DNA from 3 places in the Paenibacillus liaoningensis genome. Region 2 is predicted to be linked to each of the others. Evidence: a T-box and tRNA genes for the amino acid it is inferred to sense, from the RefSeq annotation. Region 2 holds a T-box; the other regions hold tRNA genes.

Region 1 (4,255 bases), on a different contig from region 2:
TCCTTTCACATTGCGATTGAATCAACCGGGAGATTAATTGAAAATTGGGATACGAAAGAAAACCCATCCGAGCTAGCTTATTTAGAGGGAGCAGAGAGGGTTTTTGAAGAAAGATTAACAACCATGATTGATCATCTGATGCGGAAAATGCAGTCGAAATACAAAGTAGACGTAGCTGGATTCGGGAAATCTCTCGCTATTAAATATCCGCATAAATGGAAAAAGGTTAAGGACGACTGGGACGAAGTGTTCAGCCGGGTTCCCGTAACCTTTGAAATTAAATTGAAGATTACTGATTTTGGTTCTTCGACAAAATAAACTTATGCTCAGTTAGGGGGTGCATACAAACGATAAAAAGCGGTTCATTCATGGTGAATGAATGTCATGAAAAGGCCTCCCTCTAATGAAGAGGGAGGTAAGGATCGTCAGTAGAGGTGCAAAACTTGGATTCGTATATACGTTGGGTTTTGATTAATTATGGATAAGGTTGTTATATTTTTTTGATGAGTATTTGTAATTCTTGTTTAATATTCTGTTCAGAAGCAGCAGAGAGATAAATTTGATGAAAGGTATCGATACATTTCCTTACTTCTTCTTCACCTCTTGCAGATAGACGTGTATAAACACCGCGGCGATCGCCCTCGCAAACATCTCGTTCAAGGCCCTTACAATTTTTTGCTTCTAGCCTGGTTACAAGCCTGGATACAGCACTTTGACTTAGCCCAACCAAGTCAGGCAGGTCTTGTAGTCTCAATTTTTTATCATCTGCTAGTAATAAATGATAAAGCACATAAAATTCTTTCAATGTTATATTATGTTTATCTTGAAATGCAATTTCGAGTTTATTATTTATTTTCATTTGAATATGCGAAAGGGATAACCAATTATCTAAAAGTTCGTTATTCATAATAAGATTCTCCTATTCTATAAAATGAAGACCTATGATTATCGTATGGCACGGGGTTATACATAAATCCATTTAATCTATGATAACGTTTGTTTTGTTTCAAGTCCATTTTGTTTTACTTTGAAAAGGCAATAATAAGGAATAAGGGCTCAAGGAAACCTTGAAACCTGTAATAGGTAGTCTTTTAAAAGAGTTACATGATATTGACATGTCATATTTTGCGTGCAATAATGTATGCGTGCGAATGCATTTATTTTTTTGTCGTAGTGTCGAATCGTCAAGTGGATAGTAATGGAAATATAAATATACCCGTTTCTGTCTTGGATCTTGCCCGTAAGCCCACAGGGAAAAGGAGGAATGATTAATATGATTAAATTAGGTGTGCTTGACCAAGTACTTGTCCCTGAAGGCCAAACAGCCACAGAAGGACTGCAGCAATCGACTCGTCTCATACAAGCGGTGGAGGAACTAGGCTACTCCCGTTTTTGGGTGTCCGAGCATCATTCCATGCGTGCGCTTGCTTTCTCAAGTCCGGAGGTGCTAATCGCCCATTTGGCAGCTGCAACCTCCCGTATTCGTGTCGGTTCTGGCGGTATCATGCTTCCACATTACAGTGCCTACAAAGTTGCAGAGAATTTTCGGCTGCTGGAGGCGCTTCATCCAAACCGTATCGACTTAGGTTTGGGTCGGGCACCGGGCGGTATGCCGCTTGCGACCAGAGCGCTGCAGCAGGATAAATACGTTGATGTGAATAAATACCCTCAGCAGGTGCAGGATATTATCGGCTATTTGCATGGTTCAATGCCTGCTGGGCATCCGTTTGAGAAGCTGCTCGCTGCACCTGCTATTTCGACGGCACCTGAAATATGGCTGCTTGGTTCCAGTGGTGAGAGTGCAAGAATAGCGGCAAGGCTGGGCACTTCTTATGCGTTCGCGGAGTTTTTCGGCACGCCTGGCGGAGAAGAGGCGATGCAGCATTATAACGAGCATTTTAAATCTAACAACGTATTACAAAATCATCCACGTTCTATAATTGCAACTATTGTGATTTGCGCTGAAACGGAAGAAGAAGCGAATCGATTGGCGATGAGCAGCGATTTGTTATTCCTCGGTATTCAAACAGGTCTGGAGGTGCCATTTCTGCCCTCTGTGCAGACTGCAGCCGATTATCCGTATACGGAGCAGGATCGGCATCATATTCTGCAAACTCGCCAGCGGCGGGTTATCGGTACGCCAGAACAGGTAAAGAAACAACTGCTTCTGATGAGCAAGGAATACAATGTTGGGGAGATTCTCATCAATAGCCCGATTTATGATGAGAAAGCGCGAATCCATTCCTACAGGCTGATTGCAGATGCATTTGGGATGAGCGTGTAGCAGCTTGAATTTCAAAAGCATATAAAAAACAGGTTCGTGAATCGCTCTAAGAGCCATTTCACGAACCTGTTAGTTGAAGATTTAATGCGGTCGAGAGGACTCGAACCTCCACGGCTGTTACACCACTAGAACCTGAATCTAGCGCGTCTGCCAATTCCGCCACGACCGCACATGCAAAATTTACTTTTTTAATTTAGCATGTTGTCATGGGGGAAGTCAAGTTGGCTTTAAGAAGTTGAAATTTTCAGTCTAATCGGTTGCGTCATCATAATAGTAATCGTCAATGTCATTGGCCACGATCTTGAACCAAATGCCAGAGCTTCGGTCACTTTCGATGGAGTAGGTTATTCCAGCTGTCTCAACACTACTTTCCATGTTATACAAATCAACATCAGAATCATCCCATAACAGAGAGATTACAATGTCTTCCACATTCGTATCGATTTCGGATACTGGATTAGCGGCAGCGATTGTAGTATGAATAGTATTCAGAAGATTATTTAGCGTATCTTGCGTTTCATCATTTTGGATGAAAATCGTCACCCCGGGGATGCTCCCGTCATATGGGCTAATAATGCCTGCCAATTTATGAGTTTCAGAGAAGTCATATTGAAAGGAAATTACGCCATCCCCAATATCGGTTAAGGTCATTTCTCCTAATTTTGGCGTTACGTCTAACAGCCGGGCTGCCTCATTAAATTTGGATTGCAACTCCTCCAAGTTCTCCCATATTTTAATAGGAGCGCTTTCCAATGGTGACTCCGTTATCGGCTCCTCATCCAATACATACTCATCATCCAGTTCCTCTTCCATTGTAAAAGCAGGCTCTTCCTCCGCAATCGTAGGAATTGCTTCCGTATTAGAGGTTAGCCCAACCGAAAAAGCCCGGCTTGGGTTGAGCGTCTTATTAATGAAATAGCCTAGCGTAATGGAGCCGATTAATAAAAGCAATACCGTCCAAATAATATAAAATGATTTATGCAAAAGATCACGCTGCCTTTATGTAGAATGAGGTGGAAACATGAAATAGAAAAAGCTTTATTTTTAGTTATAGAGGGCAAGCAGCTGTTTCCAAATATGAAATTTCTCGCCGCAGGCAGGGCAATTCGTGTGTCCAGCCAAATAGGGCAGCTGCACCTTAAGCTGCTCATCACCCAATCGCTCAGCTCGGCTGTGTACATAACGAAGGCTGGATTCCTCCGAGCTTGCAGGATCAGCAGGGGTAATATTCACAGGCGTATCCTTGTCGTTAAAAACGGGATCTGCCTTGTACGCGACAAGCATCTCCCCGCTTTCATCCGGCCAAATGTACGTTTCATGCTCACAAGCAGGGCATGCAGCGACATATTCATCTCCCTCGCTGTGGGTTTGCAGCATATTGGCAACGGCTTGCTCCCCTTGAAAAGCAGCATCTGCGATTGCGATATAACGCTTCTCTGAGTCATCTTTATTAGGCCGCGCATAGTCGGCAATCTGCTCGGACATTTCACTAAACTTTTTAATGGCATCATAATAAGAAAGATAAATATCAGTCCGTACCTTTGCAGTAATATCAGGTACTAATTCCTCAAATTCAGCCGGCATTTCCGATGTTAAATGACAAGAATTGTTTGCTTCGAATAAGCCGCACGTGATGTAAATATCCAGCTTCACTTCCGGATCGTTCGAGAGCCGGGCGATTTCCGCCAAATAAGGGACCGCGGCGTAGGTGCACGGATAAATCGTATTTTGATGATAAAGATGTTCCCAGTAAAGCTCGTCTTTGACCTCTGAGTCATAGTTTTGCGCTAGCTGCTGCAGCATTTCCGGTACAGAATCGGCGAAGCCGTAAGGACCTTCCAGTTCCGACCAAATCGAGCTATTTAAAGCGAGCATAACGAATCGCCTCCTCATAAATAAATATCCAGCATCCTTCCTAGCTATTTTACTATGGAATTGGTGATTTTGGCGATATGTGACAAAGGAAGCAGA
Region 2 (4,255 bases):
TTGTTCTTGGCTATGGCATTGTTTTCTGGTTTCGGAAGCTGGCAGTTGGCAAAAGAGGCATTCAAAGAACCTATTGATGATTCCATTCTATCGGGGGACATCAGGGGACAGAAACAGCGCCCCGGACTCTCTTAATAAGAGAAGGCCGGGGCGCTGTTTATTTTTATTCGAAAATCAAGCCCATTAAGTCTTCCTTCGTTACTTTGCCGAAATAATAGCTTAAATCGATCTCGCCGAGCAGCTTGCCGAGTGCAGCAGCTTCATAACGCTGACCGATGAGCTGCTTGGCAAATTCGCTGCTCTCGCCACGACCGAAGAAATCGCCATATACGGCGGCATCTGCAATAAGACCTTCCTCAACTTGCAGACGTACATCGAACGTTCCAGCTCCTTCGATCCGCTTCGTCTGGCGCATATTGAATGCTGGAGATCGGCCATAATTCCAATCCCAGCTGCGATAGCGCGTTTGTGCCAGCTCGCGGACATCCGCCCATTGCGCCTCGGACAGCTCGTAGTAAGGGATTTCCTCACTGCCTTCAAAAATGGAAGCAAGCACGCTTTGGCGGAATTCCTCAATTGTAATCGGCTCTGCCAGAAACTCGGAAATGTTGGCTACGCGGCTGCGAATCGATTTTGTCGCTTTCGACACGTATTTTTCAGGATTCGCTTTCAAAGCCGATACGACATTTTCAATTTCGGAATCAAACAGCAAGGTGCCATGACTGAACATTCTGCCGCGTCCTGAAAATTGTGCGTTGCCGGAAATTTTACGTTCGCCTACTTGAATATCGTTGCGGCCCGTAAGCTCAGCCTGAACGCCAAGCGCGGCTAGTGCTTTCACGACCGGCTCGGTAAATTTCTTGAAGTTATGGAAGGATTGGCCGTCGTCGCTCATGATGAAGCTGAAATTCAAATTCCCTTCGTCATGATATACGGCTCCGCCGCCGGACAGCCGGCGCACGACATGGATGTTATTTTCCTCTACGTAGCGCGGGTTGATTTCTTCCAGCGTATTTTGGTTTTTGCCAATAATAATGGAAGGCTCATTAATATAAAATAGTAAATAATCGTCCTCCGGCGGCAGCGACCGTAAAATATATTCTTCCAGCGCCAAATTAAGCGCAGGGTCTGTTATATGGTTGTTGCTTACAAAACGCATCATAACGATTCCTCCGAAAATAGTAATGGGTTGCAAAAGCTTGCTGCTCCTATTATACCCCTCCTTGGGGCAAATGCCATGGATAAATGAGAGCGGCTTTTTCACCCGCAAGGAGAAAGGCGGTTCCTCGCAAAAAATGACTGACGTTCAAGCATCGTTCATCTAAGCATGCAAGAAGTGAGTGTATTGGGATAAAAAGGGAGCAACTTAGAGGCTTGTCCCTTGACATCGCGTCAAAGCTTCATTATAATCGGAACTAATTCTTAAAATGTCACATATGGCGTTGATAAGGAACAGTAGTATCGCGGGGCATGGCTTAGAGAGCCGGCGGATGGTGCAAGCCGGACCTGCAGCGATATGAATCTCACCTTGGAGCTGTGCGCGCAAGCGTACCGTAAGGCCTGCGTTAAAGGCAACAAGTGAGCACTCGGCAAAGCATGTCCGGGGGCTAACTAGGGTGGTACCACGGGAGACAGCTCTCGTCCCTAGCGATCATACGCTAGGGACGAGAGCTTTTTTGCATGGAGCTGCTGAAATTTTGCTTTACCAAGCTTAAGGAGGAAACATTCATGAGTCAAGATCAGCAACCGCAAGGCTATAATCCGCTGATAGTAGAGCCGAAATGGCAAAAATATTGGGATGAGAACAAGACGTTCGCTACGAAGGAAGAAGCGGGCAAACCGAAATTTTATGCACTCGATATGTTCCCTTATCCATCCGGTTCAGGCCTGCACGTCGGTCATCCGGAAGGTTATACGGCAACGGATATCGTGTCGCGTTACAAGCGTCTGCGCGGCTTTAACGTCCTGCACCCGATGGGTTGGGATGCATTTGGCCTTCCTGCAGAGCAGCATGCACTGGATACAGGGCAGCATCCGCGTGAAATTACATTTAAAAATATCGACAACTTCCGCCGTCAAATCAAATCGCTCGGCTTTTCCTACGATTGGGATCGCGAGTTTAGTACGACTGACCCGGATTATTATAAATGGACGCAGTGGATTTTCATCCAGCTGTACAACAAAGGCCTTGCATATGTTGCTGAAGTTCCAGTTAACTGGTGCGAAGCGCTGGGAACTGTGCTTGCCAACGAAGAAGTCATTGACGGACTAAGCGAACGCGGAAATCATCCGGTTGTACGCAAGCCAATGCGCCAATGGGTACTGAAAATTACCGAATATGCGGAGCGCCTGCTGGAGGATCTGGAGGAGCTTGATTGGACGGAAAGCATCAAGGATATGCAGCGCAACTGGATCGGCAAGTCTACAGGCGCCGAAGTGACGTTTGCTATTGAGGGCCATGACGCGAACCTTGTCGTGTTTACGACGCGTCCGGATACTTTGTTCGGCGCCACTTATTGCGTGCTTGCGCCTGAGCATGAGCTGGTTGCCCAAATTACGACAGCGGAACAAAAGGCGGCTATTGAGGCTTACCAGCTGACAGCTTCCCGCAAGAGCGATTTGGAGCGTACTGATCTGGCGAAGGAAAAATCCGGCGTATTCACGGGTGCGTATGCGATTAACCCGGTCAATGGCGAGAAAACGCCAATCTGGATTGCCGATTATGTACTGGCAGGCTACGGTACAGGTGCGATTATGGCGGTTCCAGGCCATGATACGCGCGACTGGGAATTTGCCACACAGTTCGAATTGCCGATTGTGGAGGTCGTGCAAGGCGGAGATATTTCCAAAGAAGCCTATACTGGCGACGGTGCCCACGTAAATTCCGATTTGCTGAACGGGCTTAATAATGAAGAAGCGATTGCGAAAATGATCAGCTTCCTTGAAGAAAAAGGCAGCGGCCATGGCAAAGTGACGTACCGTCTGCGCGATTGGCTGTTCAGCCGCCAGCGTTATTGGGGCGAGCCGATTCCGATTCTTCATCTGGAGGATGGCACAATGAAGCCAGTACCAGAGGACCAGCTTCCGCTGCTGCTGCCGGATGTTGATGCGATTAAGCCTTCGGGTACAGGGGAATCACCGCTTGCGAATGTTACGGAATGGGTCAACACGATTGATCCAGAAACGGGTATGAAGGCGCGTCGCGAGACGAATACGATGCCGCAATGGGCGGGCAGCTGCTGGTACTACCTGCGCTTTATCGATCCGAAAAACGACAAGGAAATTTGTTCGCCGGAAAAACAGCGCGAATGGCTGCCGGTTGACCTGTATATTGGCGGAGCGGAGCATGCTGTGCTTCACTTGCTGTATGCGCGCTTCTGGCATAAAGTATTGTATGATCTGGGCGTAGTTGAGACGAAGGAGCCTTTCCATAAGCTCGTGAACCAAGGGATGATTTTGGGCACGAACAATGAGAAAATGTCCAAATCCCGCGGCAACGTCATTAACCCGGATGAAATTGTATCGGAATTTGGCGGAGATACGCTGCGTTTGTATGAAATGTTCATGGGCCCGCTGGAAGCGACGAAGCCTTGGAACACGAACGGCGTAGAAGGAGCCTTCCGTTTCCTTAGCCGTGTATGGCGCTTGTTCATCGGTGACGATGGCAGCTTGAGTGCGAAAATTTCGGAAGGTGAAACGACCGAAGCGTTCAAGCGTACATGGCATCGCACCATTAAAAAAGTAACCGATGACTTTGAGCATCTGCGTTTTAACACAGCGATCAGCCAATTGATGATTTTTGTCAATGAAGCTTACAAAACCGAAGTGCTGCCGCGTGAAGCGATGGCTGACTTTGTGAAAATGCTGTCCCCGCTTGCGCCGCATATTGCGGAAGAGCTGTGGGAGAAGCTGGGCGGAACAGGGACGATTACTTACGAGTCCTGGCCGACATGGGAAGAGGCTTGGACGGTTGACCAAGAGGTTGAAATCGTCGTTCAAGTTAATGGCAAAATCATCGAGCGCCTGTCAATAGCGGCAGACACGGATGAAGCGGAAATGGAACGTCTTGCAAAGGAACTGGCTAAGGTGCAGGAGCTTATCGCAGGTAAAACCATCCGCAAGGTTGTAGCTGTAAAAGGTAAAATCGTCAACATCGTTGCCAATTAAACGTTAGCCACATGAAGAGGTGAACGGTCAGTTAGCTGAAGAACAGCTATTGACCGTTCACCTCTTCGCCGTAGAAAGAGACGGAAAC
Region 3 (4,255 bases), on a different contig from region 2:
AATCCCCCTTGCATCAGGCCCCATATGAAGCCGTCAGGCAGTCGGACAATTTCAGCGAAAGGATCGTTGGACATCACAGAGGAAGACAGCTTCTCTGTAGTCGACCAATATTCCGTATTTAAGTATTTGATTTTCACGTTATATTTTTCTTCCACTTTTTTGATTCTTTCACGTGCCAATTCATCCGCTTCGGAATCTCCGTCAGGGGCAGCATCCCACCAATGCGAGATGCGAATTTCTCTGCCGCCCAAATCGGCGGCTGGAGGCTCAGGCTCCTGGCTAGGAGCAATCGTTTCCTCCGCATCTGTTGCCGTTGCCGTTGCGGCAGGCGCTTGGGTAGCTATTGCATTTCCCGCATTGTTGCTACTGCAAGCAGACAGAATCATCAATCCAGCCGTTAATAAAATAAGCAACATCGATTTCATCTTTTTCATCTGTTTCACTGTTCAGCACGCTCCCCTTAATTGATGGTCAATTAAATGTAAAGGCTTTCATGAAACCCATTTCAGTATAGCTCGCATCCTTACTATGGTCAACATTAAAGTTTAGATCTTCCAGATATGGATCGATGCGAATAATCGCTGTCTCGCTCATTCCATTAGGCCTAAAAAAAGAGCAGCAAGCCATAAACATCTGGCTTGCTGCTCTTTCAGGGCGTTCTTGCATCAGGCGCGGAAAGCTCCCCTCATGCAGCCTTCTAATTCGAGCTGACCTTCTTTTGGCCGCTCCGCGCTTCCGTACTTTGCCGAACAATAAGCTGTGGTGCCAAAGAAGTAAGCTGTTTGACCTTTTCCTTCTTCATGATCGCTTTAAGCACTTGAACCGCCATTCGCCCAAGCTCATGCGCCTGCTGGGAAACGGTAGTGAGCTCAGGGATAAAATGATGCGCCAGCGGAATATCATCAAATCCAACAATCGAAATGTCAGTTGGAATGGTAAGTCCAGCCTCCGTCGCCGCCTTAATTGCCCCGATCGCGGTATAATCGTTGACGCAGAAAACAGCGGTTGGTCTCTCTTCCATGTCGAGCAGCTTCAGCATTTGGCGCTTGCCCGAATCGATGGAGAAGCTGTCCGGCAGCAGCCAATAGTCCCGAATTCTAAGCCCCTCATCCTTCATCGTCTTTCGGAAGGCCCGCAGCTTGATTGAAGTTGTCGTCATATGGCTTTCCCCGCCAATGAAGCCGATTTCGGTATGACCCAGTTCGATCAGGTGCCGGACTGCGAGAGCAGTACCTACCGCTTCGTCCGTAGCAACTCTAATCAAGTTCGTATTGCGCAGCCCGCCGTTAACGAGCACAGTCGGAATGATGCTGGCATGCTGCACGAGCTCCTGCACCAAATGCTCATCGCAGTTTTTTAAATTAATTCTTCCCCCTAAAAAAATAACACCATCGACGCGTTTCTCCCGCATAATGCTGAGATACTCCGATTCTTTCGCGTAATCCCCGATAGAATTGCTAAGCAAAAAAGTATGCCCCGACTGCTGTCCCTCCTCCTCCGCTCCAGCGAACACTTCCGGGAAAAAGGGATTGGTTAGGTCAGGAACAATGACACCAATAATGCCGGTTTCTTTTTTTAGTAAGCTTCTGGCCATTGCGTTAGGCTGAAAGTTGTATTTTTGAATAAGCTCTTCAATCTTGGCTCGTGTAGATCCCTTTACCGGGGCGGTATCGTTCAATACCCTGGATACGGTGGCAACCGATACTTTGGCCTCTTTGGCAATATCATAAATGGTGACCTGTTTCAAGCCCAACGCTTCCCTTCTGCTATCATATATCGTCCCATTATAGCAAAATCGGACATGTTATGTAATAGATGACATCCCTTGCTGCTAATAGAGAAAAAAGGGGCGGATAACAAATAAACAAACATAAAAGAAAAGGACTGTTTCTCAGTAGTTAAAAACTACTTGAAACAGTCCTTACTCTTCCATTCATAATGCGCGTGGAGGGACTTGAACCCCCACGTCGTGAAACGCTAGATCCTAAGTCTAGTGCGTCTGCCAATTCCGCCACACGCGCGCGATGTTCGCTAACAGCGAATAAACATAATATATCAGAAAACATCGCAACACGCAAGCAATTTTCAAAAAAAGTTTCAAAAATAATTTGGGCTTCTATTTAGAGCCGAAATTAAGCTCCTTGTTCACCTGCTGCCGTCACCTTCACTCGCTTAATAAAGAAAGCAATGGCAAGCCCAACAAGGGCAAGCACCATGGCAAATATAAAAGCATTTTGCACGCCAACGGTCAATCCGCTAACCAAGTTGGCTGGCGATTCCGGGTTTCCTTCTGCTGTCTTGAGGAATTTTTCCATTCCTGCTGTCATAATACTTACTGCCAGCGCTGTACCAATGGCACCCGCAACCTGCTGCAAGGTGTTCATAATCGCTGTTCCATGCGGATACAGCTCAGGCGGAAGCTGATTCAAACCATTCGTTTGCGCAGGCATCATAATCATCGAAATCCCAATCATTAGCAGGGAATGCAGCACGATGATCAATGCAGTCGTCGACGCGGTAGAAATATCAGAGAAAAACCATAGTACAACCGCTACAACCAACAGGCCCGGAAGAACGAGCCATTTTGGTCCATACTTATCAAACAGTCCTCCCATTACAGGAGACAAGAAGCCATTAATAAGCCCACCTGGGAGGAGAAGAAGCCCAACGGTCAACGGACTCATCATTAGGCCGCGCTGCAAATACATAGGCAATATCAGCATGGAGGACAAAATAACCATCATGCAAATAAACACCATAATTAAGCCGATCGTAAACATGGGGTATTTAAACGTCGTCAAATTAATCATTGGCTCTTTCATTTTAAGCTGGCGGATAACAAATAAAATGAGTGCAACGATACCTACGGTCATCGCGATAATGACCTTCGCGCTGCCCCATCCATCCTCTCCTTCTCCCGCGCTGCTAAAGCCGTAAACGACACCGCCAAAGCCGAGGGTAGACAAGCAAATCGACAATATGTCGATACGCGGCCTAGTCAAGGTAGAAACATTTTGCAAATAGACAAGCCCTACAAATAACGAAATAATCAAAAACGGCAAGGACACCCAGAAAATCCAGTGCCAGCTTAAGTTTGCGATCAAAATACCGGCAAAAGTGGGCCCCGTTGCTGGTGCGAACATCATAATGAGGCCGATAATCCCCATCGCTGCGCCACGCTTCTCAATCGGGATAATGACGAGAATCGTATTAAATAATAACGGCAGCAGCAGCCCTGTTCCCGTTGCTTGAAGCACACGCGCAATAAGCAGCGTTTCAAAGTTCGGTGCAAGAGCCGCTACGAATGTTCCTATAATAGAAAAAATCAATGACCATACAAACAGTTGCCGTGTTGTAAACCATTGCAGCAGCATGCCTGAAACCGGCACCAGTACTCCCAGCGTCAGCAAAAATATAGTCGTAAGCCATTGTACAGTGGCCTCGTTAACGCTCAAATCTCTCATTAAATCAGTCAATGCTACATTTAGAGCGGTCTCACTAAAAAAACCGATAAATCCGCTAAGCAATAGCGAAATCATAATCGGCATTACTTTGTAAGTCTTATTGGGTGATGTTGAAGTCTCTTGCATCGTTCCTGCTTGCACTTATGTCATCCTCCTGCGAATTAAAAATTCATTTTGCTGTAACCTGTTGTTCTAGCTTGCTGGGCCACCATTAACAATTGACGGCACGAGACGCGAAATATGGACGAGCGGCTTCTCATCGCCATGAGTGATGGCCAAAATAAGCGCACCTTCCACTAAGGAAAGAATCACATTGCTTATTTCAGCAGCGCTGTTGTCATTCGCTCCATTGGCAACGAGCTGCTGGGCAATATACTGCTGCCATTCAATAAAAACGACTTGGCACGCTGCTCTCAGTCTTTCGCTAATCAGGCATGTCTCAGCAGCCATCCAAAAGCTGAATGGCATAAATCCTCTAAACTGCGATTGCTTCCCATCGTGAATGATGTCGGAAATATGGGCCTGGATGGCTGCTACAGGACTAGAAGTCTGTTCAAAATTCATCCGCCATTTTTCCAGCACAAAATTCTTAATCGTTGAAATACATTCAACCGCCAGTTCCTCCTTGCCTTCAGGAAAATAGTAGTACAAGGACCCCTTCGGACAAGAGCTTTCCTTAATAATTTGATTTAACCCCGTTGCATGATACCCTTGCACACAAAACAGCTTCATTGCTGTATCTATGATCTGCTGGCGGGCATTCGGCTTTGAAGCCACCTTTTCACCACCTT

The links. A T-box is a leader RNA that pairs with one kind of tRNA and senses whether it is charged. The one in region 2 lies ahead of leuS (leucine--tRNA ligase), so its partner is inferred to be a tRNA-Leu.
Region 1: it has a tRNA-Leu gene. The T-box ahead of leuS (leucine--tRNA ligase) is inferred to sense a tRNA for this amino acid. The anticodon was not compared.
Region 3: it has a tRNA-Leu gene. The T-box ahead of leuS (leucine--tRNA ligase) is inferred to sense a tRNA for this amino acid. The anticodon was not compared.

What each region holds. Positions count from the first base shown of each region.
Region 1 covers NZ_JCAALU010000004.1:315,727-319,981, forward strand. Annotated here, with positions in the region: gene AC6B99_RS07570 (Ger(x)C family spore germination protein) at 1-318, shown strand, start outside; gene AC6B99_RS07575 (MarR family winged helix-turn-helix transcriptional regulator) at 491-907, opposite strand; gene AC6B99_RS07580 (LLM class flavin-dependent oxidoreductase) at 1,274-2,284, shown strand; tRNA gene AC6B99_RS07585 (tRNA-Leu) at 2,370-2,453, opposite strand; gene AC6B99_RS07590 (hypothetical protein) at 2,534-3,268, opposite strand; gene AC6B99_RS07595 (hypothetical protein) at 3,329-4,159, opposite strand.
Region 2 covers NZ_JCAALU010000012.1:218,569-222,823, forward strand. Annotated here, with positions in the region: gene AC6B99_RS19805 (VanZ family protein) at 1-77, shown strand, start outside; gene lplA (lipoate--protein ligase) at 164-1,159, opposite strand; T-box leader at 1,434-1,649, shown strand; gene leuS (leucine--tRNA ligase) at 1,729-4,167, shown strand; gene comER (late competence protein ComER) at 4,214-4,255, opposite strand, start outside.
Region 3 covers NZ_JCAALU010000004.1:15,988-20,242, reverse strand. Annotated here, with positions in the region: gene AC6B99_RS06375 (ABC transporter substrate-binding protein) at 1-434, opposite strand, end outside; gene AC6B99_RS06370 (hypothetical protein) at 472-666, opposite strand; gene AC6B99_RS06365 (LacI family DNA-binding transcriptional regulator) at 698-1,747, opposite strand; tRNA gene AC6B99_RS06360 (tRNA-Leu) at 1,940-2,021, opposite strand; gene AC6B99_RS06355 (DHA2 family efflux MFS transporter permease subunit) at 2,133-3,590, opposite strand; gene AC6B99_RS06350 (LmrA/YxaF family transcription factor) at 3,657-4,241, opposite strand.